2 regions of the Marinobacterium sp. YM272 genome follow, and region 2 is predicted to be linked to the other one. Evidence: predicted binding sites of a transcription regulator. Region 2 holds the regulator's gene; the other holds the start of a gene.
The links. The regulator FliA, encoded in region 2, starts transcription of late flagellar genes. The targets are predictions, from matches to a motif close to CTAAAGTTNNNNNNNNNNCNGCCGATA.

Region 1: the regulator FliA is predicted to act here: its motif matches at 1,848-1,874, upstream of ACQUQP_RS08025 (DUF5610 domain-containing protein).

What each region holds. Positions count from the first base shown of each region.
Region 1 is NZ_CP194171.1:1,789,660-1,793,066, reverse strand. Features, by position in the region: gene ACQUQP_RS08030 (hypothetical protein) at 162-527, shown strand; gene ACQUQP_RS08025 (DUF5610 domain-containing protein) at 625-1,779, opposite strand; gene ACQUQP_RS08020 (GNAT family N-acetyltransferase) at 1,975-2,475, shown strand; gene ACQUQP_RS08015 (YaeQ family protein) at 2,464-3,009, opposite strand; gene ACQUQP_RS08010 (DUF2238 domain-containing protein) at 3,082-3,407, shown strand, end outside.
Region 2 is NZ_CP194171.1:1,109,040-1,112,446, reverse strand. Features, by position in the region: gene ACQUQP_RS05225 (chemotaxis protein CheA) at 1-265, opposite strand, end outside; gene ACQUQP_RS05220 (protein phosphatase CheZ) at 279-1,121, opposite strand; gene ACQUQP_RS05215 (chemotaxis response regulator CheY) at 1,146-1,487, opposite strand; gene ACQUQP_RS05210 (RNA polymerase sigma factor FliA) at 1,588-2,298, opposite strand; gene ACQUQP_RS05205 (MinD/ParA family protein) at 2,330-3,145, opposite strand; gene flhF (flagellar biosynthesis protein FlhF) at 3,161-3,407, opposite strand, start outside.

The DNA.
Region 1 (3,407 bases), 680 kb from region 2:
TTAACCGGCGATAACGCCGGTATCTCCTTGGCAAAGACAAACACTGCTGCCGATGCTGGAATGAACATCACTGCCGTATGCACAGGCGCACGGAAGCAAAAGGCACAACGGCGATGATCTGACGTACCTGTCCCTGCGGGTACAGAATGAACGGAGTTAACGTGAAAAAATCGACTATCGCAATTGCAGTAATGGCTTTCTTGCCCGCGGTTTCCATGGCGGGTGATCTGACACTGGACTCCGCCATTGGCGGTGCTATCGGCGGCGCCCTGGGCAGCGCTGTCGGTGCCGAACTGGGTGGCCGGGATGGCGCTATCGCAGGCTCAGGGATTGGCGCCGCCGTCGGCACGGCCGTGAACACCCGGGATTACCGCGACGATCGTCGCTACGACGACCGCTACTCTCGTGATCGCCATGAGTATCGCGATCGCCGTGAGTACCGCGAAGCGCATCACTACTACCACGGCGACCATCGCAATCGCGCCAGCTTCTGCCCGCCGGGACAGGCCAAAAAGGGCCGCTGCTGATCTGTTGCTCCGGATGCTGAGCTAAGGCTCCGGCACCCGACTAGACAAAAAAACCGGCTGAGTGATCAGCCGTTTTTTTTCTGTATGGCGGTGTATCTTAGCTATCCGGCGCGGTGCCGGGCTCGGCGTCCGGCGCTTCCACCGGCGCTACCGCATCGAGCAGCGTGCGCAGGTTGTCAGCGTAGCGCTCCTGTTCTTCAGCCGGCGCTTCGATATAGCGGCTGTCCTGGTTCACCAGTGCTTCGAACAGATCGCGTCCCAGCTGCCCCGGTGCCAACAGATTACCCAGTGAGGGTGCGCCAAAGCTCTGCGCCACCTCTTTCATCAGGTGTCCGAGACGGCGCCCCGGTTTGTCAGCCGTCTGCTCCAGCTGGCTGACCTGCTCATAGCTGGAAATACTGGCGTACTGGCGGGTGTAACTCATATCGAGCTGCATGGAGGCCAGCTCCGCGGCATCGAAATTCAGTGTCCCGCTCTGTTCAAACGCCTTCTGCACATCACCGTTGAAAAACTCGTCAGCGAGGCCGGAGACATCCTTGACCAGGTTCTGCAACGCCTCGATCTCCCCCTCATCCAGGCTGCCTGAAACCGTAAAACTGTATTCACTGTACTCCGACCGGCTCAGGCTGAAGACCGCTGCCGAATTACCCTGCCCATCGGTGGCCGCCGCATAGCCGCTCTGGTAATTCTGGTCGCGGCCGAAGTTGATAGTTACCTCGTCGCCATCCTGGGTGAAGATGGTCAACTGCATCTCCTCGGCATTCTGGAACCGCTCAATGATACTCATGCGGGTACCCATGCCCGAGCTGATGCCGTCTGTGCCGGGCGCCAGCGCGTTGAGCGCTTCAAACGTCAGGCTTTCGGTCTCGTCGACCTGCTCGGCTATCTGCCCATCGAGAAGCTGGAGATTCTCAAGTACTTCACGCGCGTCATCAAAGCCCTTCTGGACGCCGCTGAGTGCCGCATCATACATAGACTGCAGCTTCTCGTCGCTGGCCCCACGTGACCGGGCTGCCTCCAGTCCTGCCGCAACGAAATCGCTGATCCGTGTTGCGACCTTTTCCGGGCTGAAATCCTCGGCATTCAGGGATCGCAGCTCTTCGGCGCCCATGCCCGGGATGTTCTCAGCCAGCTTGGATAGCAGCGCATCTGTGGATCTGTCGCCCACACTGGCAGTATTGCCGCTGGTACTACTGTTGAGTGTCGTACCGATGGGCTGACCATAGACTGATGAGGGATAGATACTGACCACAATCCACTCCGGGGATTAAATTAATCGGCTTCGCGCCTTGGGCGCAGGAACAAAGAATAAAGATAGAGTATCGGCAATTCGGGTCACAAGTTTAGCAGGATTAGTACAGCAATTAGCCAACTGTTGATTTCGCTCCTTGCCAGCAACAGAACGGATCTGTAACTTAACCAGCCGGTCAGATTTCCGGAGAATGCCATGCCCACGCCCCGCCATATAGAGATAATCGAAGCCGACCTAGGACTTCCCGAACAGGCCGCTGCGTTTCGCACGATGATGCAGGCGTACGCCTGTGATCCCTTGGGCGGTGGCAAGCCACTGGCCGCAGCAACCCTCGAACGCCTGCCGATGGCCCTGGCGCTGCGGCAGGACAGCCTTACGCTGCTGGCGTTCTGTAACGGCGAACCCGCCGGACTACTGAACGCATTCGAAGGCTTCTCCACCTTCAAGTGTGCCCCTCTGCTGAATATCCACGACGTTATCGTTGCCAGTGAGTTTCGCGGCCGGGGTCTGGCGGACCAGCTGCTCGACGCCGCTGAAGCGGTCGCCCGTCGTAACGGCTGCTGCAAGCTGACGCTGGAGGTTCTGGAGGGCAATGGCCGGGCCCAGGCGGTTTACCGGCGTAAGGGTTACGCCGGCTACGAGCTGGATCCCGCAACCGGTAAAGCGATGTTCTGGGAAAAACCCTTACACGACTGACACGGGCCGGGGTCTCACCTCGGCGCTGCCGGCCTCACCGGTGAACCAGAGCTCCCCGTCCTGGATTGTGCACTGCAGGCGCATCTGCCGCTCGGCCAGGGCGGTCAGCGTATCGCAGGCGCTGTCATCGATGCGGTAAATATCCAGGTTATCGAGCCGCATCAGCGTCTTGCGTACACCCTGGAACCAGGGGTCGAACTGCTGATCGCTGCCGTATGCCAGCAGCACCACCCGCTTGGCCCGGGAACAGGCCTTGCGCAACCGCTTATCGCTGGGTAATCCCACCTCGATCCAAAGATCAATTTCGCCGCTTGGCGCGTGCTGCCAGAGGTCCGGCTCATCATCCACGCAGAGACCGCGGGTAAAGCTGAGCGCCTCATCTGCAAACATGGCAAAGGCGAGCAGGCGGATCATCATCCGGGTTTCCGTCTCCGAAGGGTGCAGCGCCAGCGTCAGCGGGTACTCGGCGTAATGCTGACGATCCAGGTCGGAGATATTCAGGGTCGCTTTGTAAATAGTTGATTTAAGGGCCATTAACTCTTGATCCACTGAGCCGTCGCGGCGACTATTATTAGGGTACGCTGTAAGCCGCTGAAGGATAGCGCCGTGTTTCGTCTCTGGATACTGATATTTTCACTTGTCTTGACCTGGTCGGCCATTTCGCCGTACGACCGTCTGACCTGGTGGCTGGAGATCGCCCCGGCCCTGGCGGGGGCGGGACTGGTGATCTGGAGCCGCGAGCGCTTCCCACTGACCAGCCTCTGCCTGTGGCTGATCCTGGCCCACTGCATCATTCTGATGGTGGGCGGTCACTACACCTACGCACGGGTACCGCTGTTTGACTGGATCGCCGACTGGCTCGGTCAGACGCGCAACAACTACGACAAGCTTGGTCACCTGGCACAGGGATTTGTCCCGGCAATCATCGCACG
Region 2 (3,407 bases):
TCAACTGCTGGGTAACCGTCAACTCGCCATTACGCAGCTCATCGAACAGGTTCTCGGCCTTATGGCAGCACTCCACCATGGCGTCCAGCTGCAGGAAGCCTGCGCCCCCCTTGACCGTATGAAAGCCGCGGAAGATAGCGTTCAGCAGATCCTTATCTTCAGGACGCTGTTCGAGGTCGACGAGCTGCTCAGACAACTGCTCAAGAATTTCCCCCGCTTCGACAAGAAAATCATCCAGAATTTCCTGATCGACATCGAAACTCATAGGGTGCTCCTAATCAAAAACCCAGGCTCGAAAGCAACTCGTCAACATCGTCCTGGTCACAGGCGACATTGGCGCCACCTTTGGGGACCTGAGGACCTTCAGCTTTCACTTCATTTTTTCTGTTCGATTCGCCAGCCGGCCCGGCTTCACCGGCCTCGACTGCACCAAGGCTTGATGTTTCGGCTTCAGCTTCGGACAAGTCGACGCCACTGAGACGCTCGACCTTGGCAGCCATATCCATCAATTTGACCAGCTGCCCCTCAACCTGGGTCAGCAGCGTAATGACCCGGCGTATCAACTGCCCGGTAATATCCTGAAAACCCTGGGACACAAGAATGTCGGTGAGTGCGCTACGCAGCTCTTCGATGGTTTTTTCGGACTCATCCTTAAGCGCGCAGGTACGGTCATAGACCCCGTCCAATGCCTTGAACTCGCCCTCGAGCTGTCCGACCAGCATCAGAAGATCCCTGAACCTGGCACTCTGATCGTCGAGCCGGTCAACCAGCGTCAGGGACTGATCGACCCGATCCATCGTCTTATGCGCAGTTTCCTCGGTCAGCTCGATCACATAGGAGAGCCGGTCCGACGCATCGCTGACCGCTTCCGCACCCTCATGATGTTCGTCGATCTTGCCGCCCACATCACTTGAGAATGACTTGATCGCCTCATGCAGACCACGGGTCAGGTGCCCGACTTCGTTGTAGAACACCTCATGCCGGGCCGTCTGCAGCTGATTGATCAGGTTGATGGCCTCAGGCAGCTGCCCGGCCTCGAGCGCGGCAACCAACTCCTGCGCCTTGCCTTTGAGCAGCTCTTCCAACCCATCAAAGTCGACCGTTTTATCCTGTTCTGCCATCAAGCGATCCTCTGCCTGGAAATCTTAGCCCTGCAAGCGCTCGAAGATCTTGTCGATCTTCTCCTTCAGGGTTGCCGCGGTGAATGGCTTGACCACATAACCGTTAACGCCGGCCTGGGCCGCGGCAATAATCTGTTCACGCTTGGCTTCCGCGGTCACCATCAAAATGGGGATATGTGCAAGGTTGGGATCAGCGCGGACCTCTTTGATCAGGTCGATGCCGGTCATACCGGGCATATTCCAGTCCGTCACCAGAAACTGCACCCGCCCCTGTTTCAGAATCGGAAGCGCGGTTTTACCGTCATCCGCTTCTTCTACATTGGTGAACCCCAGATCACGCAGCAGGTTTTTTATGATGCGTCTCATCGTAGAAAAGTCGTCTACAACAAGAATCTTGATGTCTTTTTTCAAGACAGGTTCTCCCGGTTATTTACTCGTCTTCGGCAATGAAAAAGGGAAACGCCCCTCACTGCCAGTCTCTCAACTTAGCCCTCAGCCGTGCGGCCGCCTGGCTGTGAATCTGGCTGACACGCGACTCGGTTACGCCGAGCACCTGCCCGATCTCCTTGAGGTTAAGTTCCTCGTCATAATAGAGAGCCAGCACCAGCTTTTCGCGTTCCGGCAGGGTTTGGATGGCCTGGGCCAGTGATGCGTGGAAGGCACTGCCGTGGGTTGTGTGTTCGGGCCCCGGATCATTGCTGGCAAACTGTTCGCCAACCGAATCCTCCCCCGAGCTGCTCAGTTCATCAAGACTGAACAGCCGGCTTTCGGCCGAATCCTGCAGCAGGTTATGATATTCATCAATCGAAACGCCCAATTCCGCCGCGACATCTGTATCGGTCGCGTCTCTTCCCGTGCGCGCCTCTACTTTTGCTATCGCCTCACTGACACGCCGCCCGTTTCGGTGCACCGAGCGAGGCGTCCAGTCTCCGCGGCGCACCTCATCGATAATCGCGCCACGGATACGTATACCGGCATAGGTTTCGAAACTCGCCCCTTTGCCCGGATCGTATTTACCCAGGGCCTCAAGCAAGCCCTCCATCCCCGCCTGAATCAGGTCTTCGAGCACCACATTGGACGGCAGTCTGGCCATCAGATGGCGGGCTATCCGTTTCACCAGAGGAGCATACTGTTCGACGAGCTCCTGGCCTGACCTGAATTCCAGCTGGTTATACATGCAAGCTCTGCGCTACGTCCGTCTGTATTATCTAGACCCCTTGAACCAGACGCTCAACAAAGAACTCCAGATGCCCCCGTGAGGTTGTCGATACGGGCCATTCATCCACCTTGTTGGCGAGCTGTCTATACGCAAGCGCTGCCTTGCTCGAAGAAAATGCTTTCAAAACAGGCGTTTGCTTCTGAACAGCTTTGCGTACCGACTCATCATAAGGGATTGAACCCAGGTATTGAAGCGTGACATCGAGGAAGCGGTCGGTCACTGTCAGAAGCTTGCTGAACATGCTCCTCCCCTCCGCCTCATTACGGACCATATTGGCCAGTACCCGGAAGCGCGTCATGCGATAATCCCGGTTCAGCAGCTTGATAAGCGCATAAGCGTCTGTAATCGACGTCGGTTCGTCGCAGACTACCACAAGTACTTCCTGGGCGGCACGTATAAAACTGACCACCGACTCGGAAATCCCTGCGGCGGTATCCACGATCAGCACATCCAGGTCGTCCGCTATATCGTTGAAAGCGTGAATCAGCTCCGCATGCTGATGCACGCTGAGCGCAGTCATCTCCTGAGTGCCGGAAGAGGCGGGGACGATGTGAAAGTTTTCACTCGCTTCGACCATCACTTCCCGCAGCGTACAGCGGCCTTCCAGCACATCGGCGATATTCTGTTTCGGCCTCAGACCCAGCATGACATCGACGTTGGCCAACCCCAGGTCGGCATCCATCAGCACGGTACGCCGTCCCATCTGCCCAAGGGCAACCGCCAGATTAACGGACACGTTGGTTTTACCAACGCCGCCCTTGCCACCGGTGACTGCAACAACCTTGACCGGATGTGACTGCTTCATATTCATACTCTGCTATCAGCCGGCCCGGAATAGAGGGTTGGACGCGGTTTTGGCACGTTCACTGTCGCGCTGGGCGGTCACCACGGCACGGCTGACCAGGTCATGGCGGCGCGCCAGCCCGATATCGTCCGGGATCTTCTGACCATCGGCCACATAAGCCACCGGCAGCTGCTTTTCCACCGCCAGGGTCAGCGCCTCACCAAGACTGCCGGACTCATCCATCTTGCTCAGCACACAGCCATTGAGCCCGAGCGCCGAATAG